DNA from 4 places in the Arthrobacter sp. NPDC080082 genome. Region 3 is predicted to be linked to each of the others. Evidence: riboswitches for the same ligand, from Rfam matches in the RefSeq annotation. Region 3 holds a riboswitch; each other region holds the start of a gene.
The links. Region 3 has a riboswitch for thiamine pyrophosphate ahead of AB0O44_RS04050 (ECF transporter S component). Riboswitches for the same ligand answer to the same signal wherever they lie in the genome.
Positions count from the first base shown of each region.

Region 1: another riboswitch for thiamine pyrophosphate. It lies ahead of thiC (phosphomethylpyrimidine synthase ThiC); the one in region 3 lies ahead of AB0O44_RS04050 (ECF transporter S component).
Region 2: another riboswitch for thiamine pyrophosphate. It lies ahead of AB0O44_RS05470 (bifunctional hydroxymethylpyrimidine kinase/phosphomethylpyrimidine kinase); the one in region 3 lies ahead of AB0O44_RS04050 (ECF transporter S component).
Region 4: another riboswitch for thiamine pyrophosphate. It lies ahead of thiO (glycine oxidase ThiO); the one in region 3 lies ahead of AB0O44_RS04050 (ECF transporter S component).

Region 1 is NZ_JBFBKQ010000002.1:151,166-158,091, forward strand. Features, by position in the region: gene ffh (signal recognition particle protein) at 1-1,009, shown strand, start outside; gene AB0O44_RS04975 (alpha/beta fold hydrolase) at 1,079-1,828, shown strand; gene thiC (phosphomethylpyrimidine synthase ThiC) at 1,868-3,628, opposite strand; TPP riboswitch at 3,623-3,730, opposite strand; gene AB0O44_RS04985 (amidohydrolase family protein) at 3,798-4,895, shown strand; gene AB0O44_RS04990 (VOC family protein) at 4,971-5,846, shown strand; gene AB0O44_RS04995 (hypothetical protein) at 5,932-6,369, shown strand; gene rpsP (30S ribosomal protein S16) at 6,579-6,926, shown strand, end outside.
Region 2 is NZ_JBFBKQ010000002.1:246,130-253,055, forward strand. Features, by position in the region: gene AB0O44_RS05465 (Rne/Rng family ribonuclease) at 1-1,945, shown strand, start outside; TPP riboswitch at 2,128-2,225, shown strand; gene AB0O44_RS05470 (bifunctional hydroxymethylpyrimidine kinase/phosphomethylpyrimidine kinase) at 2,386-3,897, shown strand; gene rplU (50S ribosomal protein L21) at 4,263-4,571, shown strand; gene rpmA (50S ribosomal protein L27) at 4,633-4,896, shown strand; gene obgE (GTPase ObgE) at 5,012-6,601, shown strand; gene proB (glutamate 5-kinase) at 6,591-6,926, shown strand, end outside.
Region 3 is NZ_JBFBKQ010000001.1:852,308-859,233, forward strand. Features, by position in the region: gene AB0O44_RS04035 (UDP-N-acetylglucosamine 1-carboxyvinyltransferase) at 1-1,172, opposite strand, end outside; gene AB0O44_RS04040 (energy-coupling factor transporter transmembrane component T) at 1,273-2,076, opposite strand; gene AB0O44_RS04045 (ABC transporter ATP-binding protein) at 2,073-3,632, opposite strand; gene AB0O44_RS04050 (ECF transporter S component) at 3,644-4,276, opposite strand; TPP riboswitch at 4,344-4,485, opposite strand; gene AB0O44_RS04055 (hypothetical protein) at 4,512-5,234, opposite strand; gene AB0O44_RS04060 (DUF4235 domain-containing protein) at 5,340-5,603, shown strand; gene mnhG (monovalent cation/H(+) antiporter subunit G) at 5,646-6,053, opposite strand; gene AB0O44_RS04070 (monovalent cation/H+ antiporter complex subunit F) at 6,043-6,321, opposite strand; gene AB0O44_RS04075 (Na+/H+ antiporter subunit E) at 6,318-6,863, opposite strand; gene AB0O44_RS04080 (Na+/H+ antiporter subunit D) at 6,860-6,926, opposite strand, start outside.
Region 4 is NZ_JBFBKQ010000001.1:113,711-120,636, reverse strand. Features, by position in the region: gene AB0O44_RS00490 (RNB domain-containing ribonuclease) at 29-1,531, opposite strand; gene AB0O44_RS00485 (ferritin-like fold-containing protein) at 1,573-2,271, shown strand; gene thiE (thiamine phosphate synthase) at 2,327-3,019, opposite strand; TPP riboswitch at 3,046-3,163, shown strand; gene thiO (glycine oxidase ThiO) at 3,154-4,467, shown strand; gene thiS (sulfur carrier protein ThiS) at 4,464-4,700, shown strand; gene AB0O44_RS00465 (thiazole synthase) at 4,706-5,527, shown strand; gene AB0O44_RS00460 (VOC family protein) at 5,583-5,945, shown strand; gene AB0O44_RS00455 (hypothetical protein) at 5,950-6,252, opposite strand; gene AB0O44_RS00450 (DUF3107 domain-containing protein) at 6,261-6,485, opposite strand; gene AB0O44_RS00445 (TetR/AcrR family transcriptional regulator) at 6,549-6,926, opposite strand, start outside.

The DNA of each region.
Region 1 (6,926 bases), on a different contig from region 3:
CCTGCACGACGTCGTGATCGTTGACACCGCCGGCCGCCTCGGCGTCGACGCGGACATGATGGAGCAGGCGCGCCAGATCCGCCGGGCCATCGTCCCCAACGAAGTCCTGTTCGTCATCGACTCGATGATCGGCCAGGACGCGGTCAACACCGCCATGGCGTTCGACGAGGGCGTCAACTTCACCGGCATCGTGCTCTCCAAGCTCGACGGCGACGCCCGCGGCGGTGCCGCGCTCTCCGTCGCGTCGGTCACCGGCAAGCCCGTCATGTTCGCCTCCACCGGCGAAGGCCTGGACGACTTCGAGCTCTTCCACCCGGACCGCATGGCCTCCCGCATCCTCGACATGGGCGACGTGCTCACCCTGATCGAGCAGGCCGAGAAGTCCTGGGACAAGGACGAAGCGGCCCGGATGGCGAAGAAGTTTGCCGACCAGGAAGACTTCACCCTCGAGGACTTCCTCGCCCAGATGCAGCAGATCCGCAACATGGGCTCGATGAAGAAGATGCTCATGATGATGCCCGGTGCGCAGAACATCCGGCAGCAGCTCGAGCAGTTCGACGAGCGCGAAATCGACCGGGTCGAGGCGATCGTCCGGTCCATGACCCCGCACGAGCGGGTCGCGCCGAAGATCATCAACGGTTCCCGCCGGGCCCGCATCGCCCGCGGCTCGGGCGTGCACGTCTCCGAGGTCAACGGCCTGTTGGAGCGCTTCGCCCAGGCGCAGAAGATGATGAAGAAGATGGCCGCCGGCGGCGGCATTCCGGGGATGCCCGGGATGCCGGGCATGGGCGGGGGGGCCCGCAAGGGCAACAAGCCCGCGCCGAAGAAGAAGGCCCGCTCCGGCAACCCGGCCAAGGCCGCACAGGAGCTCAAGGACGCGGAGGCACGGCGCGCAGCCGGCGCCAAGGCCGTGCCCACCGGCGCCTCTTTCGGCCAGCAGGGCGACTTCGACCCCTCCCAGCTGAACCTGCCCAAGGGCTTCGACAAGTTCCTCGGCGGCAGCAAGTAGCGACACGCTGCGGCGGGCCGCGGCGTATGTCGCGGCCCCGTTGACGGACCCGTGGAATAGGCTTGGAGCATGTTCAAGGAGCGCGTAGTTTTCGTCCACGGGGCCGGCAGTTTCGGTGCCGCGGCGTGGCCGAAACAGCACGGCATGGCGCTGGCCTATGACGCGCTCTTCCTCCGCCGGCACGGCTTCGACCCGGTGGCCGAGCCGCTGGAAACCGATTTCGCGGCCGACGCCGGGATCGTCCTCGGCGCACTGGCCGACGACGGCCGCGGTGCCGCCGGAGGCCACGTCGTCGCCCACTCCCAGGGCGCCATCGCCGCGATGATGGCCGCCGTCGAACGGCCCGACCTGGTCCAGTCCCTCACGCTGGTGGAACCGGCCTGCCTGTCCCTGACGGCGGAACTGCCGGCCACCGCCGCGCACCGGGCCCTGATGGAACCGCTCTTCGATGTCCGGCACAGCCTGGGCGACGAGGACTTCCACCGTGAATTCGTCCGCCGGGTGTTCGCCGCGCACGCCCCGCTGCACGGCGCCGCCGGGGAAGTCGCGGCGGATAACGCCCGGGAGGCGCGGCGGCTCCGGCTGCAGGCCCCGGCATGGGAGGCGCCGCTGCACATCGTCCCTGGCGTTCCCACCCTGGTCCTCACCGGCGGCTGGGAACCGCTGTATGAGGAGATCGCCGGCTACCTCGTGGAGACCGGCGCCCGGCACCGCACCGCCCCGGGCGGGCACCGGCCGCAGGACTCACCGGAGGGGGACCGGGCGATCCGCTCCTTTATCGCCGACGTCGTCCGCAGCCGGCACGCCCGCGCCTCCTAACCCGCCCCTCCTTACTCCGGGCCTCCTAGTCCCAGCCTGCTAGTCCCGGGCGGCCCCCACCCCCGGATCCGGCAGGTAGACCTTGCCGCCGGAGGCGAGGAACTCCTCGCTCTTCTCCCGCATGCCCGCGTCGGCCCGGGCCGCCTGCGCCTCGGCGGAACCAAACTCGCTCCGGATGTCCTGGCTGATCCGCATCGAGCAGAACTTCGGCCCGCACATGGAACAGAAGTGCGCCATCTTGGCCGGCTCGGCGGGCAACGTCTCGTCGTGGAAGGCCTCGGCGGTGACCGGGTCCAGGGACAGGGCGAACTGGTCCCGCCAGCGGAACTCGAAGCGGGCCTTGGACAGGGCGTCGTCCCGCTCCTGCGCGCCGGGGTGGCCCTTCGCAAGGTCCGCGGCGTGGGCGGCGATCTTGTAAGTGATCACGCCGGTCTTCACGTCGTCCCGGTTCGGCAGGCCCAGGTGCTCCTTGGGGGTGACGTAGCAGAGCATGGCCGTCCCGTACCGGGCGATCTCGGTTGCGCCGATGGCGGAGGTGATGTGGTCGTAGCCGGGGGCGACGTCGGTCACGAGCGGACCCAGGGTGTAGAACGGCGCCCCCTTGCACAGCTCCTGCTGGCGTTCTACGTTTGCCCGGACCAGGTGGAACGGGACATGGCCCGGGCCCTCCACCATCACCTGCACGTCGAATTCCCAGGCCCGCTGCGTGAGCTCGGCGAGGGTGTCCAGTTCGGCGAACTGCGCGGCGTCGTTGGCATCCGCCGTCGACCCCGGCCGCAGCCCGTCGCCGAGGGAGAACGCGACGTCGTACTTCGCGAAGATTTCGCAGAGCTCGTCGAAGTGGGTGTACAGGAAGTTCTCCCGGTGGTGCGCCAGGCACCAGCCGGCCATGATGGAGCCGCCGCGGGACACGATCCCGGTGACCCGGTTGGCTGTCAGCGGCACGTACCGGAGCAGCACGCCGGCGTGAATGGTCATGTAGTCCACGCCCTGTTCGCACTGCTCGATCACGGTATCCCGGAAGATTTCCCAGGTCAGCGCGTTCGCTTCGCCGTTGACTTTCTCCAGGGCCTGATAGATCGGGACGGTGCCGATGGGCACGGGGGAGTTGCGGAGGATCCATTCGCGCGTCGTGTGGATGTCGTCCCCGGTGGAGAGGTCCATCACCGTGTCTGCACCCCACTGGGTGGCCCACTGGAGCTTGTCCACCTCCTCGGCGATGGAGCTGGTGACGGCCGAGTTGCCGATGTTGGCGTTGATCTTCACGAGGAAGGCCTTCCCGATGATCATCGGTTCGGACTCGGGGTGGTTGATATTCGCCGGGATGATGGCCCGGCCGGCGGCGAGTTCGCTGCGGACCAGTTCGACGTCGCAGTTCTCGCGCAGCGCGACGAAGCGCATCTCGGGCGTCACCTCGCCCTGCCGCGCGTAATGCATCTGGGTGACGGTCCGGCCGGGGAGGGCCCGGCGCGGTGCCGGAGGAGCGCCGCGCCACTCCGCCGAGGCGGCTCCGCGGCGGACCGCGGACTTGCCGTCGTCGAGAAGGCTGCGCTCCCGGCCGGAGTAGGGCTCGGTGTCCCCGCGTCCGGCAATCCAGTCGGCACGGAGCGGCGGCAGGCCCGCCACCGGGTCGCTGACCGGCCCCGCCGTGCGGTAGGCCAGGAACGGGGGATTTGGGGTGCCGCCGGGGGACGGCTCCAGGGCGATCTCGGTCACCGGGACCCGCAGGCCGTCGCCTTCGATGTAGGCCAACGTGTGCGACGCAAGGGCAGGGCTGTGCTGGGAATTTGTGGTGCGCAAGGGTTACTCACTTCCTTCGCCGGCATTACCCGGACAGGTTCAACGGTCGCAGGCTGCCTCAGCCCGATCTCAGCCCCTGCAAGGGCTCCCGTGTGGTCGTAGACGAAGCTACCACAGGGCCCCGGACACGGCTCCAAGGTTTCCGCCGGCCGCGATTAGGCTGGGACCCATGAGCGGCATCATCGAATTCACCGGGCCCGTCCTCACCGCCGTGAACCGGGAGCGGCGCGGCCTGTGGTCCGTGGACGGGGTGCTGACCTTCGACCGTCCGGAGGCGGCGCCGGACCAAGTCATCGACGGGTGGGTAATCCCGGGACTGGTCGACGCTCACTGCCACATCGGGCTCGGGCCCGGCGGTGACGTGGACGCCGCCGTCGCCGAAACGCAGGCGCGCACGGACCGTGACGCCGGGACCCTGCTGGTCCGCGACGCCGGAGCGGTGCACGACACCCGCTGGATCCAGCAGCGGCGGGACCTGCCCCGGATCATCCGTGCGGGCCGCCACATCGCCCGAAGCCGCCGCTACCTGCGCGGCCTCGCCGTTGAGGTGGACCCCGGTGACCTGGTCGAGGAGGTCCGGAAGCAGGCGCGGGCGGGGGACGGCTGGGTCAAGCTCGTGGGGGACTGGATCGACCGCGACGCCGGGGACCTTGCCGCAAGCTTCCCCGCCCGCACCGTCAGGGACGCCGTCAGCGCCGCCCACGACGAGGGCGCCCGGGTCACCGCGCACTGCTTCGCCGAGGACACCCTCGATGACATGCTCGACGCGGGCATCGACTGCATCGAGCACGCGACCGGGCTGCTGCCCCGCCATCTTCCGCGTTTCGTCGACCAAGGCGTGCCGATCGTCCCCACCCTGGTCAACATCGCCACCTTCCCGGACATCGCCGCGCAGGCCGAACCCAAGTTCCCGCGCTACGCCGCCCACATGCGCACGCTCTGGGAACGCCGGGCCGAGCGGGTCCTCGAGGCCCACGAGGCCGGGGTGGCCATCTACGCGGGAACCGACGCCGGGAGCGTGATTGCCCACGGGCGGATCGTCGACGAGTTGGAGGCACTGCATGCCGCCGGACTGGGCGCGGCCACCGCCCTCGACGCCGGCGCCTGGTCCTCCCGGGCCTGGCTGTGCGCCGCCGGAATCGCCGAGGGTGCGCCCGCCGACGTCCTGGTCTGCGCCGCTGACCCGCGGCGGGATCTCTCCACGTTGCGGAATCTGCGCGCCGTCGTCCTCCGCGGGGACGTCATCGGCGCGGCATCCGCGGAATAAATTGAAGCTTCAAGTAATTTTATCTGGTGAGAGCCGCCGAATGACGGCTGAACCCCACAGCACCGGAGTGATGCAATGACCACCAACGCCGCCACCCAGGACCTCTTGCCGGCCGACCTCTCGATGGGCACCGTGATGCTCAAGGTCGGCGACCTGGCGATGATGACCGACTATTACCAGCGCGCCCTCGGCCTGGAGGTGGTGGCCGAGCAGGGCGGCGGCCTCTACCTCGGACGCGGCCAGACGCCGCTGGTGCACCTCGCGCCGGCCCCGGGACTGAACCTCCCCTCCCGGGGCGAGGCCGGGCTCTTCCACACCGCCCTCCTGTTCGAGGACCAGGCGGCGCTGGCCGCCACCGTCGCCACCGCAGCCCAGTACGATCCCCGGTTCTTCACCGGCAGCGCGGACCACCTGGTCAGCGAGGCCTTCTACTTCAACGACCCCGAGGGCAACGGCATCGAGCTGTACTGGGACCGTCCGCGCGAGGAATGGTCCTGGGATGGCGCGAATGTTGTCATGGACAGCTTGGCGCTGCCGCCGCAGCGTTACCTGGAGCAGCACCTCACCGAGGCGTCGCTCGCCGGCCAGCACGAAACCGGCGCCGGCGTCGGGCACGTCCACCTCCAGGTCGGCGACGTGCAGTCCGCCCACGACTTCTACGTCGGGACCCTGGGCTTCGAAAAGACCGCAGGCTGGCACGGCCAGGCGCTTTTCGTCTCGGCCGGCGGCTACCACCACCACATGGCCATGAACGTCTGGAACAGCCGCGGCGCCGGCCCCCGGCGCGACACGCTGGGCCTGGGCGAGGTGCTGATCGAGGTGCCCTCCGGGGACGACATCGGCGCCCTCGCGGACAGGCTCAAGGTCGCCGGCGTCGCGTCCCACCACACGGGTGCGGAGCTCCGGTTCGACGACCCCTGGCGCAACCGGATCCGGGTCGCCGTCCGCTGACCGGCCTCCGGGCCGCCAGCCGATAGGCTGGGACCACGCCACACGCCGCGGCCCCCGGGCCGCCCGAAATCCAAGGATGAGCCCCGTGGGATTTACCGAAGTCTTCGTCGCCACCCATGACGCCGCGCTCAAGCGGGCCGCCGCCCTCGCCGGGGGCGCCCCCGCCGGCCCGGACGCCGTCCGGATCGAGGGCATCAGCGACTACGAGATCGAACGGCTGGGCGACCTCGCCGGCACCGCCGTCCACGCCGCCGGCGCCGACTACGAACTCGCGATGGTCGACGTCTCCAGTGACGCACTGCTCGGCGTGCCCGCCGCCATGGTCCGGACCCTCGCCGAGCTGCTTAGCTACGAGACCGACGAGGGCGAACGCGTCCTGGCCGACGTCGCCGGGCAGTGGGCGGCCGAGGAGGACATGCCCTTCGGTGCCGCCGAGGCCCTCGGCCACACCCGGCGGATCGCGGAGCTCGCCTCCGCCGTCGACCCCGCTGCCCGCACCGAACTGTACGTCTGGACTGCCTGAGCCGGACTGCGGCGCCACCCGCGGCGACCCGCCGCGGGTGTTAAGTCGAAATCGGCGCGGTGATCTGGCACAATGATCAGGTACTTGATCTGCGTGGCCCCTCTCTCCGCGTCTGGATCTTGTCCTTTTAGAACCCCCTAGTATGGCCCGCCCCACGGGTGCAGAACGCCGGGTTCGACCCCGTTTCAGAAACAGGAGTGACCACAAAAGTGGCCGTTAAGATTCGCCTTAAGCGCTTCGGCAAGATGCGCGCCCCGTACTACCGCATCGTCGTCATGGACTCACGCTCCAAGCGTGACGGCCGTGCCATCGAGGAGATCGGCAAGTACCACCCGACCGAAGAGCCCTCGTACATCGAGGTCGACTCGGACCGCGCCCAGTACTGGCTCGGCGTCGGCGCTCAGCCGTCCGAGCAGGTTGCCGCGATCCTGAAGATCACCGGTGACTGGCAGAAGTTCAAGGGTCTGCCCGGCCAGGAAGGCACCTTGAAGACCAAGGCTGCCAAGGAAGGCTTCGTAGCCCCGGAGAAGGGCTCCGTCATCATTCCGGAAGCCATC
Region 2 (6,926 bases), on a different contig from region 3:
CGGTTCCATGACGGGCATCTCCCGCAAGCTGCCCGACGTCGAACGCAACCGGCTCAAGCGCATCCTCAAGGACCGCCTGCCGGAAGACGCCGGCGTGATCGTCCGCACCGCGGCCGAGGGAGCCTCGGAAGAGGAGCTGACGCATGACATCAACCGGCTCCGCGCCCAGTGGGAGGGCATCGAAAGCCAGGCCACGTCCACCAAGATCCTCGCCCCGGAGCTCCTCTACGGCGAACCGGACCTGACCATCAAGGTGGTCCGCGACGTGTTCAACGAGGACTTCTCCAAGCTGATCGTCTCCGGTGAGGAGGCCTGGGACACCATCGAGGCCTACGTCACCTACGTGGCGCCGGACCTGGTGGGCAGGCTCGAGAAGTGGACCAAGGACACGGACATCTTCTCCGCCTGGCGCATCGACGAGCAGATCCACAAGGCTCTGGAACGCAAGGTCTTCCTGCCGTCCGGCGGCTCCCTCGTGATTGACCGCACCGAGGCCATGACCGTGGTGGACGTCAACACCGGCAAGTTCACCGGCAGCGGCGGCAACCTCGAGGAAACCGTCACCAAGAACAACCTCGAAGCGGCCGAGGAAGTCGTCCGCCAGCTGCGCCTGCGAGACATCGGCGGCATTATCGTCATCGACTTCATCGACATGGTGCTCGAATCCAACCGCGACCTCGTTCTGCGCCGCATGGTGGAGTGCCTGGGCCGGGACCGGACCAAGCACCAGGTGGCCGAGGTTACCTCGCTCGGCCTCGTGCAGATGACCCGCAAGCGGATGGGCACCGGCCTGCTGGAAGTCTTCGGTGAGCAGTGCGAGGCCTGCGCCGGCCGGGGCGTCGTCACGCACGACGAACCGGTCGAGCACCGCCGCGCCAACACCGTCGCCGCGGAACACCATGTTCCGCGCACCGAGCAGCAGCCCGCCGCCCGCAACGAGCGCAAGCGCCGCCGCGGCAAGGGCGGCCAGGGCACCGAGGGCCAGCAGCAGCAGGTGCCGGCGGCCGGGCACCACGAGCCCACCGAGGCCGAGCGGCACGCCAAGGCCGAGGCCACCCGTGCAGCGCTGGCGAATATCGCGGCGGCCGCCCACGCGGCCCACCTGCACGACGGCGACGCCAGCGCAGCGCCCGACGCCGAGACACGGCAAGCGGCCCTGGACGCCGCCGTCGAGCTGGCCTCCACCGAGGAAGCAGCCGGCCGTCCCGCCGCCGTGCTGACCTTCGGGGGCGAGCAGGTGGCACTGCCCTTCGTCGAGCACGCCGAACAGGCGCCGCAGCCGGCCCTGACCCTGGACCTGCTGACTGAGGCGTTCGCCAACCTGGGCGACTCGGACTCGCGGAACCGCCAGTCCGGGACCACGGCGACCGCGGCCCGCGAGGCCGCCCCGTCCGTGGAAGCGCCGGCTGTGGAGGAACGGTCCGTGGATGCCCCTGCCCCGGAGGCTGAGGCACCCGCCGAGGCTCCGGCCGGCGGTCGGTCCGCTGACCAGTCCCGAGCCACCCGGGGCCGGGGACGTGCCCGCACGGCCCGGATCCAGCCGCCGAACGCCCGCAACCGTGCGGCCGAGCCGGAAACCCGTCGGGAAGCTGCCCCGCAGCAGGCTCCGAAGCAGGACACCCGGCAGCAGGAGGCTCCGAAGCAGGACACCCGCCGGCAGGAGGCTCCCAAGACGGCCGCGCAGACGGCGGCCCCCGTCGCCACCCGCACTCCGGCGGCAGCGGAACCGGCCACCGGCCAGCGCCGTCCGCGGCGGCACCGTAGTGCCAGCCGTGCCCAGGGGGCAGCCAACGAGACCGCCGTCGAGCAGCGCCGGCAGGCCTCCGCCCCGTCCGGCCAGGGCTCCGTCCACGAGGCCAAGGCACCGGAAACGGTCAAGCCGGTCGTCAAGGACAACGGAGGCCCGATCATCCTCGGCGTCGGCGTACCGGCCTCGGAGCTCTAAACCGCTCCGCCGCCGCACCACCCGGTACCGCTCAGTACCACTCGCGGGTATCTCCCGGACTCGACGTTTCGAAGCGTCGACTCCGGGCGGTACCCGCGAGCCGGTTAAGGGGAGTCCGGCCGGAGGTGGGACCGGGCAGAACGGGCCGCCGGGCAGCGAAACCGGGGAGGGGCGCTACGCTGGAACGCGACACGGGGTGCCGCGCATCGGGCCGGCTGAGATCCACACCCGTTGAACCTGTCCGGTTAGCACCGGCGAAGGGATGTCTCTTGTCTTCGACCCAACCCGCGGTAGCACCCGCGGCTCTCTCAACCACTCCCGCGGCCGGCGCCAGTTTCCTGCAGACGGTGTTCCCGGCATCCAGGGCCGACGCCGCCGGACCCGAGGCGTCGGCCGGCACGGCCCACGCGGCCACCGGGCGGGCCCCGGTCCCCAGGGTCCTGGCCATCGCCGGTTCCGACCCCTCCGGCGGCGCCGGAATCCAGGCGGACCTGAAGAGCATCGCGGCCATGGGCGGCTACGGCATGGCCGCCATCACCGCCCTGACCGCGCAGAACACCCGCGGCGTCCGGTCCGTGCACGTGCCCCCCGCCGCCTTCCTGACCGAGCAGCTGGACGCCATCGCCGAGGACATCACCATCGACGCCGTCAAGATCGGCATGCTCGGCGACGCCGGCGTCATCGACGCGGTGCGGGCGTGGCTGGAACGTACCCGGCCCGCCGTCGTCGTCCTGGACCCCGTCATGGTTGCCACCAGCGGTGACCGGCTGCTGCAGGAATCGGCCGTCGCGGCCCTGCACACCCTGCTGCCGCTCGCCGACCTGGTCACCCCGAACCTGGCCGAACTCGCCCTCCTGCTGGATGAACCGGTCGCCGCCGGCTGGGCGGAGGCGCTGGAGCAGGGCAAGCGCCTCTCCGCGCTGGCCGGAACCACGGTCCTGGTCAAGGGCGGCCATCTCGAGGAGGACGCCGACGGCGGGTGCCCGGACGCGCTGGTCAACAGCGCGGGACTGCCCGGCAGCGAGACCGTGGTGGTGCCGGGGGAGCGGGTCGACACCCGCAACAGCCACGGCACCGGGTGCTCGCTGTCCTCGGCCCTTGCCACGGCCTACGCCGCCGGCGGGGACTGGGAAGCGGCGCTGCGCCGCGTCAAGCCCTGGCTGCTGGGGGCGCTGCGCGAGGCCGTCCGGCTCGACGTCGGCACCGGCAACGGACCCGTCCACCACTTCCACCACCTCGCCCAGCCGGCGGAATCGGGGCCCGGGGCCGGCACGGAACACTTCACGGAACGCCTTAGGGAACCCGGCGACTTTGCCACCGGCCTCGAGCCCATCGCCGCGGAGGGCCTGTCGGAGATCTACGCCCTGGACTTCATCCGGGGCCTGGCCGACGGGACCCTGCCGGAGCACGAGTTCGCCTACTACCTCGGCCAGGACGCGCTCTACCTCAACGGCTACTCCCGGGTGCTCTCCCGCGCCGCCGCGCTTGCCCCGACGGAGGCCGAGCAGCTGTTTTGGTCACGCTCGGCCGCCCAGTGCCTGGAGGTTGAGTCGGAACTGCACCGCAGCTGGCTCGCCGGGCGCGCCGGCACCCCGCGGCAGGGTCCGGTTACCAAGTCCTACGTGGACCACCTGCATGCCGCGTCCCTGGCCGGCAGTTACGGGGTCCTCGTGGCCGCGGCGCTGCCGTGCTTCTGGCTCTATGCCGAGGTGGGCGCCGCGCTGCACGCACAGTTCCTCGCCGCGGGCGCGGACGAAGGCCACCCCTACGCCGCCTGGCTGCGGACCTACGCGGACGCGGCCTTCGCCGAGTCAACCCGGCAGGCGATCCGCTACACGGATGCCGCCGCCCGCCGCGGTTCCGCCGCCGAACGGGGCGCCATGACCGAGGCGTTCGTCCACTCGGTGCGCTTCGAGGTGGACTTCTTCGACGCGCCGAGGCTGCACGCCTGACCCGGAACGGGAGCCGCGGCCGGTAAGGTGGTGGGGCGCGGTTCCCGAAAGCGGCTGCGGCGCCCGGTCCGGTTCCTTGGAAAACGGCACTGTGGCACCGGTCACGCCCGACTCTCCGGGGCCTGCCTCGTTTGCGGCCGAAGGCGAAATTAGCGTAGTCTTGATCTTCGGTGCTTACGCCAACACTTGGGTTATGACCCTGAGGACCTGTCCACCCCACGCGGGACGGATGATCCACGGGATAGCTCATGGGTTCCCCCGGGGAACCTGCCGGCGTTGAGGCACAGCGTGAGCCGCTCCGGTATTTCGGGGCCAGGTTCCGCACGCAAATCTAGTAATAAACGTCGAGAGAAGTGAGTTCCCCAGTGGTGTACGCGATTGTCCGCGCAGGCGGCCGCCAAGAGAAGGTTTCTGTTGGAGACTTCGTTACCCTGAACCGCGTCCCCGGTGGAGCCGGCAGCACCTTTGAGCTGCCCGCACTGCTCCTGGTGGACGGTGACAAGGTCACGTCTGCCGCAGCGGACCTGGCTAAGGTAACGGTTACGGCTGAGATCCTGGAAGACCTCCGTGGTCCCAAGATCGTCATCCAGAAGTACAAGAACAAGACCGGTTACAAGAAGCGCCAGGGTCACCGTCAGGAACTGACCAAGGTCAAGATCACCGGTATCAAGTAACTTTCCGTTACTGATCAGGTTCCCGCAGTTTCCCAGAATTTTTTGAAGGCAGGCATTCCAAATGGCACATAAAAAAGGCGCGAGCTCCACTCGCAACGGTCGTGACTCCAACGCCCAGTACCTCGGCGTGAAGCGCTTCGGCGGCCAGGTTGTTTCCGCCGGCGAGATCATCGTCCGCCAGCGTGGCACCCACTTCCACCCGGGCGCCGGCGTTGGCCGCGGCGGCGACGACACCCTGTTCGCACTGACCCCCGGCGCTGTCGAGTTCGGCACCCGCCGCGGCCGTCGCGTCGTGAACATCGTGGCTGCTGCAGCCGCAGAGTAACACCTACGTTTCACAATCGGTGGGGCGGGCCAATGGGTCCGCTCCACCGGTGTTTTAACCGCATTACAATCATTCCGGGACCTTGCGGACCGGGAACAGCACTGAGGAGATCCACGTGGCCAGCTTTGTAGACCGGGTAGTACTGCACGTATCCGGCGGTACCGGCGGTCACGGGTGTGTCTCCGTCCACCGTGAAAAGTTCAAGCCCCTCGGCGGACCCGACGGCGGCAACGGCGGCAACGGCGGCGACGTCATCCTCCGCGTCGACCCCCAGACCACCACCCTCCTGGACTACCACCACGCCCCCCACCGGCACGCCACCAACGGCGGCCCCGGCATGGGTGACTGGCGCGGCGGCAAGAACGGCGAGACCCTGGTCCTGCCCGTTCCCGAAGGCACCGTCGTCAAGAGCAAGGACGGCACCGTCCTGGCCGACATGGTGGGGGAGGGCACCGAATACATCGCCGCCGCCGGCGGCCTCGGCGGCCTCGGCAACGCGGCCCTGTCCTCGCAGAAGCGCCGCGCCCCCGGCTTTGCCCTCCTCGGCATCGAGGGCGAATCCAGCGACATCGTCCTGGAACTGAAGTCCATCGCGGACATCGCCCTGGTCGGCTTCCCGTCCGCCGGCAAGTCCAGCCTGATCGCCGCCATGTCCGCCGCGCGGCCCAAGATCGCGGACTACCCCTTCACCACCCTGATCCCTAACCTCGGCGTCGTCCAGGCCGGCGACGTCCGCTTCACCATCGCCGACGTGCCCGGCCTGATCGAGGGCGCCAGCGAGGGCAAGGGCCTCGGCCACCACTTCCTGCGCCACGTCGAACGCTGCGCCGCCCTGGTCCACGTCCTCGACTGCGGCACGCTCGAATCTGACCGCGACCCGCTCTCCGACCTGGCCGTGATCGAGGCCGAGCTGGAGAAGTACGCCGTCGACATGAGCTACGCCGGCACCGACGGCGAGGTCGTTCCGCTGAATCACCGCCCGCGGCTGGTCGCCCTGAACAAGGTGGACCTGCCCGACGGCAAGGACATGGCCGAGTTCGTCCGCCCCGAACTGGAGAAGCGCGGCTACCGCGTCTTCGAAATCTCCGCCACCAGCCACGAGGGCCTGCGCCAGCTGGGCTTCGCCATGGCCGAGATCGTCAAGGCCGCCCGCGATGCCGTCGCCGCGACCCCGCCGAAGGTCGCCGCCCCGGTGCTGCGCCCCCGCGCGGTCAACGAATCCGGCTTCACCATCCGGCGCGAGGAACGCGGCATGGAGCCGCTGTTCCGCGTCCTGGGCGAAAAGCCGGTCCGCTGGGTCAAGCAGACCGACTTCACCAACGAGGAAGCCATCGGCTACCTCGCGGACCGGCTGGCCAAGCTGGGCGTCGAAACCGAGCTGTTCAAGCAGGGCGCCAAGCCCGGCGACGCCGTCGTGATCGGCGAGGACGACGGCGTCGTCTTCGACTGGGAGCCCACCATGATGGCCGGCGCGGAACTGCTGGCCTCCCCGCGCGGCACCGACATCCGCTTCGCGGACATCGGCGACCGGCCCACCCGCGGCCAGAAGCGCGAGGAACAGCAGGAACGCCGCGACGCCAAGGCCGCCGCCCGCGCCGAGCTGGAAGCCGAGCGCAAGGCCGGCATCTGGACCGAATCGGTCAGCGGCCGCCGCGCCCAGCAGCCGCTCAAGGAGAGTGGACTCGGCGACGCCGATGACCAGTAACGCCACCCGGGCCGGCGACGTGACGCCGGCAGTATTTCCCGGCCGGGCACTCCTGGCCGACGCGCGCCGGATCGTCGTCAAGGTCGGCTCCTCCTCGCTGACGTCCATCAAGGGCGGCATCGACGAGGAGGCCCTGACCGGCCTGGCCGACGCCCTGGCGCACAAGCGCAACGCCGGAACCGAGATCATCCTGGTTTCCTCCGGCGCGATCGCCGCCGGCCTGGCACCGCTGGGCCTGGAGAAGCGCCCCCGCGACCTCGCCACCCAGCAGGCCGCGGCGAGCGTGGGGCAGGGCCTGCTCATGGCCCGCTACACCCACGCCTTC
Region 3 (6,926 bases):
ATGTTCAGGCCCGGGAACGGCATGGGGTGGATCTTGTCCTCGGGCGCCTTCAGCTCGGAGGGCCGGGTAGTGACATCCACCAGCCGGGTCCGGCCGTTGCGCGCCACGTATTCGGCGGAGACCTCCAGCCGCTGGCCCATCTGCTCCAGGGTGGCCAGCTCGATCTCCATGAACTCGATCGGCACGCGGCGGATGGTGACCTCGGAGTTGGTCACGATGCCGGCCGTGATCAGGCTCATCGCCTCGATCGGGTCCTCGGAGGGGAAGTACTCGATGTCCACGTCCACCGCGGGCCGGCCGACAATCTTCAGCGTGGTGGTCCCGACGCCGTCGATCTCCACGCCCAGGCGCTGCAGGTAGAAGCAGAGGTCCTGGACCATGTAGTTGGGGCTGGCGTTGCGGATGACCGTGGTGCCGCGACGGTGGGCGGCAGCCATGATGGCGTTCTCGGTGACCGTGTCGCCCCGCTCGCTGAGGACGAAGGAGCGGTTCTCGCCGTCGGCGGGCGGCGCCTGGACGGTGTAGAAGCCGGAGGTGGCCTCCACGCGGAGGCCGAACTGGCGCAGCGCCTGCATGTGCGGCTCCACGGTCCGGGTGCCCAGGTCGCAGCCGCCGGCGTAGGGGAGCCGGTACTCGGCGGACTCGTCCAGCAGCGGGCCCAGCAGCATGATGACGCTGCGGGTGCGGCGGGCTGCGTCGACGTCCATGCCGTCGAGGTCCAGGACGGCGGGGCGGCGGATCTGCAGGTCGGTGGCGTTCAGCCAGGTGCACTCGACGCCGATGCTGGTCAGCACCTCGACGATCCGGTTGACCTCCTCGATCCGGGCCAGCCGGCGCAGTACCGTGGTGCCGCGGTTGATCAGGCTGGCGCAGAGCAGGGCGACGCCGGCATTCTTGCTGCTGTTGACGTCCACGGCGCCGGAGAGGGTGTGGCCGCCCTCCACGCGCAGGTGGGTCATCTGGGGCCGGCCCACCTTGACGATGGTGCGGCCGAAGATGGACTCCAGGCGCTGGATCATCTTCAGGCTCAGGTTCTGCTTGCCCTGTTCCATCCGGGCGACGGCGCTCTGGCTGGTGCCAAGCTCTGCGGCAAGTTTGCCCTGGGTCCAGCCCTTTTCGCCGCGTGCGTCCTTGAGGACCGTGCCGAGGTGTTCTGCAGTGGGAAGCGTCATACCCAAGAAATATCACACATGAGTTACCGACCGCCTCCGGATGCGCTTCAAAGCGCGTAACGTCACACCCCTAGTCGGATGGTGCGATAAATCGCGCTGGTCACTGCTGGCCGAGGAACACCATGTTCCAGGTCCCTGCGGCGACGGCGGCGGCTACTGCCGACCCGGCGATCACCACGCCGCCCAAGACCACCCACACATCCAACCCGGTGAAACGAGCCTGCCGGGCCCAGGTCCGCCGGGCACCGCCGAAGCCGCGCGCCTCCATGGTCACCGCCAGCCGCGACGCCCGCCGGACCGCCTGGACCAGCAGCCCGAAGCTTTGCCCCAGCATGGCCCTGAGCCGTTGCGCCGGGCTGCCGTGCGAGCCCACGCCGCGGGCCCGCCGGGCCATCCCGATGGTCTGCCATTCCTCCGCCATGAGTCCCACCAGCCGCATCGCCGCGAGGGTGCCCAGCACGAACCGGTGCGGCAGCTTCGCCTGCTGCGCGAGGGCGTCGGCCAGGTCCGTGGGGTCGGTGCAGCTCATCAGCAGCACGGCCGGCAGCGCGATCGCGAGGCCGCGCAGCAGGAAGCCGAGGCCCAGCTGGAGTGAGCCCTCGCTGATGGACCAGAGCCCCACGTCCAGCAGGATCCGGCCACGGTCCGGGGCGAGGATGGCGGTGCTCCAGCCGCCCAGGGCAGCGGCCAGGATCAGCGGCCAGCCGCGGCGCCAGAGCAGGGCGGGGGTGAGCCCGGCCAGCGGGAAGAGCAGCACCTCGAAGGCCAGCGCCACGGACGCGGAGACCCAGTCGATGGACAGGGCCAGCGCCACGGTGACCAGCACGACGCCGGAGAACTTGGCCAGCGGGTTGGCGCGGGCCAGCAGGGCGCGGTTTCCCTCCAGGGTCAGGGCTTCCCTCATGCCGCCACCCCCTGCAGCTTGAGCTCGTCGCCGCCGAGGACGTCACTGAATTCGGCGTCGTGGGTGACGGAGACGACGGCGGTGCCGGCGTCCAGGAGTTCGGAGAGGAAGGAGGCCAGCTCGGCCCAGGTGTTGGCGTCCTGGCCAAACGTGGGTTCGTCGAGGACCAGGACCTGCGGGTGGGCGGCCAGCACGGTAGCCACGGACAGGCGCCGCTTCTCGCCGCCGGAGAGGGTGTAGGGGTTGGCGTCCACCAGGTCCCGCAGCCGCAGCCGCTCCAGCAGTTCGTCCACCCGGTCCGCGCCGCGGCCCAGCTGCCGCGGCCCGAAGGTCAGTTCGTCCAGCACCCGGCCGGTCACGAACTGGTGTTCGGGTTCCTGGAAGACCGTGCCGATCCGCGGGATCAGCTGCTGCGCCTTCCAGGCATAGGGGTCGATGCCCGCGCCGGCGCTGAGGTCGGTGGTAGCGGACACGGTCCCGGCCACCGGGGCCAGCAGCCCGGCGAGGGTCAGGGCGAAGGTCGATTTCCCGGCGCCGTTGGGCCCGGTGATGGTGAGCGCGCGCCCCGCACGGACCTGCGCGGCGATACCCTCCTGCACCGGCACGGGCGGCACGGCGCGGAAGCGGGTCCGCAGGCCGCCCCGGCGGGGACGGTCGCGGGACACGGCCAGGGACTCTGCGGCCAGCAACAGCCGGCCCGCTTCGAAGCCGGGTTCCGGACCCTGCCCGGTGTCGCCGGCGCTCCGGGCGCGGGTGGCCGGCACGTGGCCCGGGACCCAGACCCCGGCGGCGATCAGCATCTCCCGCGCCTCGGCCAGCACCCGGTCCGGCGGCCCGTCCAGCAGTACGGCGGATTCGCCCGCGCTGCCGGGCTGCAGCACCACGATCCGGTCCACCAGGTCCTTCCACACGGAAACCCGGTGTTCCACCACCACCAGGGTGGCGCCGGTCCGGTCCAGGCAGCGGCCCACGGCGTCGCGGACCTCCAGCACACCGGCGGGGTCGAGGTTCGCGGTGGGTTCGTCCAGCAGCAGGAGCCCGGGCCGCATCGCGAGGATGCCGGCCAGGGCCAGCCGCTGCTTCTGCCCGCCGGAGAGGGCAGACGTCGGGTGGCCCAGGGGCAGGGATCCGAGCCCGACGTCGTCGAGCGCCTCCCCTACCCGGGCCCAGATCTCCGCGGGCGGGACGGCGAGGTTCTCCGCCCCGAACGCGACGTCGTCACCCACCCGGGAAAGCACCACCTGGGTCTCCGGGTCCTGCTGCACCAGCCCGGCGCGTCCGCGGCGGTCCCGGGGTGGGGCCCCGTCGATGAGCAGGCTGCCGGTCTCGTCGGCGTCGTCGGCGTCCGCGTCCGCGCCGCCGCCCTCGCCGAGCACCCCGGCCAGGGCGTGCAGCAGGGTCGACTTACCGGCGCCGGAAGGTCCCAGCAGCAGGACGCGTTCGCCCGGGCTGATGTCCAGGTCCAGTCCGCTGATGGCGGGCCGGGACCGTCCGGCGTGCCGCCAGCCCCAGCCGCGGGCGGTGACCGCGGCGGGGCGGACGTCGTCGGCGTTCATGCGCGCGGGTGTCAGGAGAAGACGGGTTCGGTGGCCGCCTTGCGGGAGGCGAAGGAGGCCAGCACCCCGGTCCGGGCCAGGCCGCGGGTGGCGATCCAAGCCAGGCCGCCGGCGATCACGGCACCGGAGATGGCGCAGAAGACGATGTAGGCGGCCTTGTCCCCGGCCTCGAAGGCGATGTTCCAGCCCCAGGGCAGGAAGCAGTCGTTCAGGCCGCAGAAGAGGCCCGCGCCGGCGCCGGCGAGCAGGGAGACCGGGAGGTTGAACTTGCTGTAGCGGAAGGCGGCGAAGACCAGCTCCGCGCCGAGGCCCTGCAGGATGCCCGAGATCAGCACGGTGGTGCCGTACTGGGAGCCCATGATCAGCTCGCCGGTGGCGGCGACGGCCTCGCAGAACAGCGCGGCGCCGGGCTTGCGGACCACCAGCATGCCGAGGACCGCGGGGATCATCCAGCCGCCGGCGTAGAGGCCGGTCAGGGGCGGGTAGACGGCGGTGAGCGGGACGGACACCACGTTGGAGCCCTGGTCCCAGGCCCAGAAGATGACGCCGCCGGCAATCGCGATCAGCGCCGCCAGGACAATGTCGACCACGCGCCAGCTCTTTTTGCCGGCCGCTGTGGTGCGGGGGGTGGAAATATCGGTCATGTCGTCCTCCTGAGGTACAGGAGGGGAGGGTATTCCGGCCACGGCGGCCGCTGCCGCGTGTTCCGGACACCCTGAGAACTCGACTCCCTTGCGCCGGTACTAACCGGATCAGGTTCGAGGGTCTGCGGCTGTCCGCACTCTCAGCGCCCACCTACGGTTCCCGGATTCCTCCGGAAGGGTCCGACGGCGGCGCTCCCCTGTCGTTATGAATGTCGCCCGTGTGGGCTGGCCCAGTTTACACCCGCGCCGCCGGGGCCCGCCTCCCCTCCCTGCCGAGCCGGATCAGCACGATCCCGGCCGCCACGAACCACGCCCACATCAGGAGGCCGTAGCCGCCGTAGAGCGCCGGGACGAGGTACCGCAGCGCCTCCGCGAGCAGCCCCAGGGCACCGGCGCCGATGCCCAGCCAGCCCACCGCCCGGGAGAGCCCTGCCCGCACCATGGCCACGGACATGAGGAGAATGCCCGCCGCGGAAAGCACCCCGGCGACGGCGGGTGTGTTGTTCTCGGCGATCACCGCCTCGGCGGCGGCGCTGATCCGCTGCCGCGCGGCGTCGTCGGCCGCCCCGGCGTACCGGTCGCTGAGGTAGACCAGCACCAGAGAGCCGCGGCTGGTAACCGGGATGGCGAGGATCAGCGCCCAGGACAGCCCGCCCACCAGGGCGCCGCCCAGCGCCAGGCCCCGTGCCAGTCCCTCTGCCGCCGGAGCGCACGCCAGGAACAGCGCAGCGAAGACGGGCACCGCCAGGATGTTCGGGACCGTCCAAAGCAGCTGCTCGGCGACGTAGACGGGCTTGTTGCGGGCGATGAACTCAAGCGTCGGCACGGCCCCGTCGACCGGCGGCGGCGCGATGAAGTCCAGCACAAGGGCCAGCACCAGCAGCACCACGAACGCGATCGAGCAGCAGCCGGCCGCCAGCTGGAACGGCGCCCAGGGTGCGCCCCGGTCTCTGTCCATGCCCGACGGTAGGCCGGGCGGCGCGCGGCGGACAGGGGCGTCCGCCCCGGACCGGTGTGCCAGTAGGCTAGGGGCAGTCCTGTTTCCACCCGCAAGGAGCACGAAATGAACATTGTCATCAAACTGCTCGGCACCGGCATCAGCCTGGTCGCCGGTCTCGTCGGCACCAAGCTCGTGGACACCGTCTGGGAGAAGACCACCGGCAACAAGCCGCCGAAGGGCCACGACGACGACGTCCCCACCACGCTGCGCCAGGCCCTGACCTTCGCGCTGATCTCGGCCTCGGTGAGCGCCGTCATCCAGGTCCTCGCCAACCGCGGCACGCAGCGGGCCATCACTCGCTTCGCCAAGACCCAGGACATCGTCTAGGCGCACCGCACCACCGGACTCCGACGGGGAGTCCCCCGGGCATCAGTCCCGGCGGGGCTCCCCGTCCTCGTTGAAGCCGCGTTCCCCGGCGGCCTGCTGCACCACCGCTTCGAGCTCATCCGCGCTCAGCAACTCCGGGTGGAGGTGCTTGGTGCGGTAGCCGGCGCGGCCCACCATGTGCGCGGAGACCGGGACGGTCAGCAGCTGGAAGATCCACGCGACCACCAGCACCGGCCACACCCACCAGGTGCGCATCTGCAGGCCCACGGCGCACAGCAGCAGGAACAGGCCCAGGACCTGCGGCTTGGTGGCGGCGTGCATCCGGCTCATCAGGTCCGGGAAGCGGAGCAGGCCGATCGCGGCGCCGAGGGACATCAGTGCACCCACCACCATGAACACGGCGGACACGGCGTCGATCACCGTATCCCCGGAGAAGGTCTCAGGATTCATGGGGGTGCCTCCTGCGGTCGGCTACGAAGCGGGCCACGGTCACGGACCCGACGAAGCCGATGATCGAGATCGCCACCAGCAGCATCAGGTTGTTCAGGTGCCGGTTGACGGCCATGTCGATGCACAGCGCGGCGCCCAGGATGGCCAGCAGCACGTCGGTGGCGAGCACGCGGTCCAGCAGCGAAGGCCCTCGGGCGATCCGGATGATGGCGCCGCCCGCCGCGAGGGACAGAATCACGGCGGTCACGGCCAGGACGATCGGCATCATGCGGCTGCCTCCTGTTTGAGGGCGGAAACTTCCTCCGGGGAGCCCATGATCCGGATCAGGCCGGCCTCAGTGTCCCGGACGTCCTTGCGGAGCCTGGCGGCGTCCTCGGCGTCGCGGACGTTGATGCCGTGGATATAGAGCGTGGACGTACCCCTGTCCACCTCCACGACCAGGGAGCCCGGAATCAGCGAGATGACGTGGCCGGTGGCGGTGACCAGGAGATCCGAGTGGCTGCGGAGCGGGACCGCGACGATGGCGCTGACCACCCGGGGCCCGCGCACCACGGCGAGGTAGAGCAGCTGGAAGCTCGCCGCGACCACCTTGCCGAGGAACACCAGGCCAAAGGGGACGGCGCGCAGCACGTTGAACCGTCCGCCCAATTCCACCGGCGGCAGGTAGAACAACCGGGCCACGAACACAGCGATCAGCGCCCCGAAGAGCAGGTTGCCGGCGCTGAAGTCCTGCCAGAGGGCGCCCCAGACAATCACCAGCCAGACCAGCAGCGGCAGTTCCTGGCGCAGCGAGATGCGTTTGCGGGTCATTTGCCGCCTCCCTGGGCCACGGGCTGCGGCGGGGCCGGGACCGTGACCTCGTCGCCGAGGACC
Region 4 (6,926 bases), 740 kb from region 3:
GGCGCGGCCGTTGCGGCGCGGTGCGGCCTCAGCCCGCGAGCTCCAGCCGCACCTCGCGGGCGGCGATGTCAGCCGAGACGACGCGTACCCGGACCAGGCTGCCCGACTCCATCTCACCCGGGCATCGGGCGGTCACGGCCGGCTCCGCGATCTGCACGATTCCGGACGGACCGTTGCCGTTTCCGTTCGCTTTTGTCCCATTCCCGTTGCCGTTGCCGGCCCCCGCGCCGTTACCGTTGGCGGGCTTCGACCCGGAGATGACGACGGCGTCGAACTCCTGGCCGACGTGGTTGACCAGCAGCGCCGCCTCGACCGTGTCCAGCGACATCCGCTCCAGCTTCCCGGCGAGCTGGTCCGAGGCGGCCATGATCGCGGGCAGGGACGGCAGCGCCTCCCGGGCCCAGGCGGGAACTTCGGCGCCGTTCGAGAGCGCCTCGCAGATGACCAGGACGAACCGGTCGATCAGCCGCCGCAGCGGGGCGGTGGAGTGCGCGTAGGACGCGCCGATGGCGGATTGGATGGCGTCGTCCGGGACGCTGCCATCGAACGGGGTGTACCCCGCGCCGCGGAACAGCATCCCGGCCGAGTGCAGGATGGCCAGCTGCTTGGGGTCCGTGGGGTCCAGGGTGCGCAGGTATTCCCCGTAGCTGGTCTGCCCGTCCCACGGCTTGCCGAGCGCTCCGGTCTGCCGGCGGAAGTGGCGCAGGGAGCGTTCGTCCGGCGCGGGCATGGTCCGCAGGATGCCCACCTTGCCCTCGAGCATCAGGCCCGCGGCGGCCATCCCGGTCATCAGCGAGATCTGCGCGTTCCAGTCCTCCACCGGCAGCGGGGGAGCCGCGACGATCCGGTAGCCGCCGTCGGGGAGCTGTTCGATTTCCTGGTCCGGCATGTTCAGGCTCGCTCCGCCGCGCTGCCGCTCGAGCTCCACCCGCTTGCCGCCGACCTCTTTCAGCAGTTCCAGAACGGGGGCGGCCGTGCCGGCGTCGAGGTCCGCCTGCACCCCGGCGTAACTGAGCTTGGCGCGGCTGATGACCCGGGCGCGGCGCACCAGGACCGAGGACACCTCGGCGGCGGCGTCGAGCTCGAACTCCCAGACGAAGGCCGCGCAGAGCTGGCCGGCCAAGAGGCTGCCGGCGGCCTCGCTGATGACCTCGGGGTGGAGCGGGATGCGGCCCTCGGGCGTGTAGAAGGTCTGCCCGCGGCGGCGCGTCTCGGCGTCGAGCGGGCCGCCGGGGGCCACGAAGGACGGGACATCGGCGATCGCGTAGAAGACCTTGTATCCGTCGCCGGAGCGGTCAATGAACAGGGCCTGGTCCAGGTCCGTGGACGACGCCGGGTCGATCGTCACGAACTCCACGTGGGTCAGGTCCAGGCCGGGAAGTTCGTGCCCGGCCACCGCCGCCTCGGCGTCGCGCAGCGCCTCCTCGGGGAACGGCCCAGGCAGTTCCAGTACTGTTCGCAGGGCCTTCAGCGCCCCGGCGAGCTGGTTTTGCTGCTGGCGGACGCTCGGCGTCAGGCGATGGTGAGACACGAAAGTCAGGGTAGCCCGAAATCCGCCGCTAGTCTTGAACGATGAGCACTCCGACGCCGGATTCCGCCCGCGATCACCGCTTTCTCACGGACCTGCTCGGCGTGATGGCCTACAGCGAACTCTCCGCCTTTGAACGGCTCTCCTCCGACGCCCGCTACGCGCCCACCCTCCGGGACCGGGCAGTGCTGGGCCGGCTGGCGGTGCGGGAGTTCGAGCACTACGAACTGGTGTGCGCCCGGCTGCAAGCCGTGGGTGAGGACGTGGAGGGCGCCATGGTGCCGTTCCAGCGCTCGGTTGACCACTTCCATGAGCGGACGCGGCCGGCCGACTGGTTCGAGTCGCTGATGAAGGCTTACGTCATCGACACCGTCTCCGCCGACTTCTACCGTTCCCTGATTCCGCGGCTGGATCCCGCCACCGCGGAACTCGTGGAGCAGGTCCAGGCCTCCGAAGAGGCCACCGGGGTGCTGCGTGAACGGCTCAAGCAGGCCCTGGCCGACGATCCCCGGCTGGCCTCCCGGCTGGCGCTGTGGGCACGGCGGCTTCTCGGCGAGGCGCTGACCCAGGCGCAGCGGGTCGCGGCCGACCACGCCTTCCTGGCCGTCCAGGGTTCGGAAGCAGCGGGCAACGGGGCAACGGGCAACGGCGTCCCTGCGGGCACGGATCCGGTCCGGGCGCTGCTGACTTCGCTGGCCACGGCGCACTCACGCCGGATGACCCTGCTGGGCCTGGCGGGGTAGAGGGCCTGCGGCCGGTGAGGCCGAGGCGACCGGCCGCGCTTAGGCACGGCCGCGACTAAGCCCGGGCGTCGAGGGCGGCGAGCAGGGCCTGCGCCGCAGCGGCGGGGTCCTCCGCCTCGGTGATCGCCCGGACCACCACGATCCGCCGGGCCCCGGCGTCGAGGACCTGCTCCACATTTGTCAGGTCGATGCCGCCGATCGCGAACCACGGCACGACGCCGGCCACCTTGCCGCCGTCGCCCGCGGCCTCGGCGTGCTCGATCGCGTCGGCGGCGTAGCGGACCAGGTCCAGGCCGACGGCGGCCCGGCCGGGCTTGGTGGGTGTCGCCCAGACCGGGCCCACGCAGAAGTAGTCCAGCCCGCTCCGGCCCGGCGCGGCGGCGATGGCGGCGTCGACCTGCTCCGGGGTGTGAGTGGACAGGCCGATCACGGTGTCCTTGCCGAGGAAGTCCCGGGCCGCTCCGAACGGAATGTCCTTCTGCCCGATATGGAACACCGGCGCGCCGGCCAGCGAGGCCAGGTCCGCGCGGTCGTTGACGGCCCAGAGCCGGCCGTGGCGCGCCGCGACCGTGTGCAGGACCTCCAGCAACTCCAGTTCCTCCGCGGCTTCGATGGTCTTGTCCCGGAGCTGGATGATGTCCACGCCCCCGGTAAACGCGGCATCGACAAAGGCTTCAAAGTCTCCGCGGTCCTTGCGGGCATCGGTGCAGAGGTACAAACGGGCGGTGCTGTGGACATCCTGGCTCATGCCCCAAGCGTAGTTCCTCTAAACTGGGCGCATACCGCGGGAGCCCCGCAGGCCGGTGACGGCGCAGGGCTGAGAGGGCGTCAGAGCCGACCGCTTGACCTGATCCGGCTAGTACCGGCGTAGGGAAGGAACCCATGAACACCACCCCCAGCCCTAAGGCCCGGCCGCACGGCCCCGGGGCCCCGCCTGACGGCCGCCACGGCGCCGTCGACGTCGCCGTGATTGGCGGGGGCGTGATCGGCTACGGCATCGCCTGGGAACTCCGGCGCTCCGGACGCACCGTGGCGCTGGTCGACGACGCCCCCGGGGACGGCGCCAGCTGGGCCGCCGCCGGCATGCTAGCCCCCGTCAGCGAACTCCACTACCAGGAGGAGGGCCTCCTGCCCCTGATGCTGGAGTCCTCCCGGCTCTGGCCCGCCTTCGCCGGCAGCCTCGCCGACGGGGGCGACGAAGGCGCCGGCACCGGCTATCTCACGACGCCGACCCTCGCCGTGGGCGCCGACGCCGCGGACCGCCAGGCGCTCGCGGACCTGCGCGCCCTCCAACTGGCCTCCGGCCTGTCCGTCGGACCCCTCACCGTGCGGGAGGCCCGCCGCCGCGAACCGTTGCTCAGCCCGGCGATCTCCTGCGCCTTCGAGATCCCCGCCGACCATCAGGTGGACCCGCGCCGCCTGATCACCCGGATCACGGCGCTGCTGGCCGCCGACACCGGGTTCCGGGCCGTCCCGCAACGGGCCGAGGGCCTAATCCAGGCGGACGGCCGGGTCGCCGGCGTGCGGCTCAGCGGGGGAGGGGAGATCCGGTCGGTCGAGACCATCGTGGCCAACGGCCTGGGCGCCGCCGCCCTGCAGGACCTCCCGGCCGGGCTCACCCTGCCGCTGCGGCCGGTCCACGGCGACATCCTCCGGCTCCGGGTGCCCGAACGGCTGCGTCCATTGCTGAGCTCCACCGTGCGCGGACTGGTCCGGGGCGTCCCGGTCTACATTGTTCCGCGCGGGGACGGCACCGTGGTGGTGGGCGCCACCCAGCGCGAGGACCAGGCCCGGGACCGGGCCGTCTCCGCCGGCGGGGTCTACCAGCTGCTGCGCGACGCCCAGCAGCTGGTCCCGGCCGTCGCCGAGCTGGAACTCGACGAGGCCACGGCCAGGGCCCGCCCCGGCACCCCGGACAACGCCCCGCTGCTGGGACGGGTCCGTGCCGCCGGCGGCGGCCACGTCCCGGGCCTGGTGATCGCCACCGGCTTCTTCCGGCACGGGGTGCTGCTGACCCCGGCCGCCGCGGCCATCTGCCGGGAGCTGCTGGACGGCACCCCGGACCCGCGGTGGGACGGGTTCCTCCCGGACCGCTTCGACCGCCCGCACACGGACGCTGAGCACAGCCAGTCGACCAGCCAGGCGCACAGCCCTACCAATGCTCTCCACCCCGCGACCCACAGGACAACCGCATGAACATCACCCTCAACGGGAAGCCGCACGCGCTCCCGGACAACGCCACGGTCGGCGCCCTCGTCAGCGGCGTCACCGGCCGGCCCCTGGCGGACAACGGCCAGGCCACGGACGGACGCAAACTCGGCGTCGCCGTCGCGCGCAACGCCGAGGTCGTGCCCCGCAGCCGGTGGCACGCAACAGAACTCATCGAGGGCGACGACGTCGAACTCGTCACCGCGGTACAGGGAGGATGAACGGCATGAAGGAAGCAGACACCGCGCAGGAGCCCGCCGTGAAGGCCACGGCGCACCGCGACCCGGTGACCTTCGACGGCGTGGAGCTGGGCTCCCGGCTCATCATGGGCACCGGCGGCGCACCCAGCCTCGACGGCCTCGGCGCCGCACTGGAAGCGTCCGGCACGGAACTGACCACCGTGGCGATGCGCCGCTACTCCCCGGCCGAGAGCGGATCGCTGTTCCAACTGCTGGCCGACCGCAACATCCGGGTGCTGCCCAACACCGCAGGATGCTTCACCGCCCGCGACGCGGTGCTCACCGCCGAACTGGCCCGCGAGGCGCTGGAGACGGACTGGGTGAAGCTCGAAGTGATCGCCGACGAACAGACGCTGCTTCCGGACGCCCTGGAACTGGCCGACGCCACCGAACAGCTGGTGGCGCGCGGGTTCAAGGTCTTCGCCTACACGAACGACGATCCGGTCCTGGCGCTGCGCCTGGAGCACCTCGGTGCCACGGCCGTCATGCCGCTGGGCGCGCCGATCGGCACCGGCCTGGGCATCCTGAACCCGCACAACATCGAACTGATCGTCTCCCGGGCCTCGGTACCCGTGGTCCTCGACGCCGGCATCGGCACGGCCTCGGATGCGGCGCTGGCCATGGAGCTGGGCTGCGATGCCGTGCTGCTGGCCACCGCGGTGACCAGGGCACAGAACCCGGTGCTGATGGGAGAGGCGTTCAAACACGCCGTCGCCGCGGGCCGCCTGGCCCGGCTGGCCGGCCGCATCCCGCGCCGCGAGCACGCGCTGGCGTCCTCCGGCATGGAAGGCCGCGCCGAGTTCCTCTAGGGACCGCGGCCAGGGACCGCGGCTACCCGCCGGGGGAGCGGGGTAGCCTAGGCGCATGAAGATGCGCCTAGAAGTGATCCAGGTTCCGGTGGCCGACGTCGACGCGGCCAAGGAGTTCTATTCCGAGCGACTGGGGTTCGTGCTGGACCACGACGTCGAACACATCCCGGGGATGCGGGTGGTCCAGCTGACGCCTCCCGGCTCCGCGGCGTCAATTGTGATCGGGACGGGAATGACCGGGATGAAGCCCGGCAGCCTCGAGGGGCTGCAACTGGTGACCCCGGACCTGGCCGCGACGCGCGCGGAGTTGGTGGGCCGCGGGGCGGAGGTCAGCGAAATCGAGGACATGGGCGGCGTCCTATTCGCCCACCTCAGCGATCCGGACGGCAACCGCTGGGTGCTGCAGCAGGCGCTGTAGGGGGCTAGGAGCGCAGGATGGCGTTCAGCCGCTCCGTGTCCTGGGCGGTGCGGGACCGGCCCAGGAGCACGACGGCGGCAACCGCGGCGGCCGCGGCGAGCAGCAGCGGCAGGATCCACGGGATCCAGGTCAGGCCCGGCTGATAGCCGAGGCCCGCGGCCTGGAAGATGATCCAGCTGAGCATCCCCACCGTGAGGGCGACACCGGCGGGTACGGCGATGCCGTACTTGGCATGCCGCTTGCCATTGGCCCAGACGACGAAGCCGGCGGCAACGGCCACCATCGCCACCACGATGAGGGAGAGCACAGCGGGTCCTAGAGGGCGCCGAAGCCGACGCGGCGGACCTCTTCGGCGCCGATCTCAACATAGCCGAGGACGCCGGCCGGCACGATTACCTGGCGGCCCTTCTCATCGGTGAGGCGCAGCTCGGTGCCCTTGGCGATGGCCTCGCTGACCAGCGCCGCCACGGCGTCGGCGTCCTGGCCGGACTCCAGGGCGATTTCGCGGCCGATGTTCTGAATGCCGATCTTTACTTCCACAGCAAGGCCTCCCAGCCAATCAAAGTGTTCACGTTCCCCTAAAGGGGGTTTTCTATTTGTAGTCTAGGACTCTTTCGGGAAGCGGCTGATTCCGCGCCAAGCTAAACGGTAGATCAGGTCGCTGGCCACATCGAGGTCCAGGTTGCCGTCCGTTTCCAGCCAGTACCGGGCGCTGACCTGGGCCATGCCGGACAGGCCGCGGCCCAGCAGCTGGGCCTCCAGCAGCGGGAGTTTGGTGTCCTCAGCGATGACCTTGGCGATCGCGTCGGCGAACGTCTTGTTGAAAGTCTCAAGCCGGCGGGCGACGTCGGCGTCGTTCACCAGGTCGGACTCGAACACCAGCCGGTGCGCCTGGTCGTCGTGGGCGATGAACCGGAAGTAGGCCCGCATGACCGCTTGGACGCGTTCGTCGTTGTCGGTCGTGGAGTTCAAGGCCCCCAG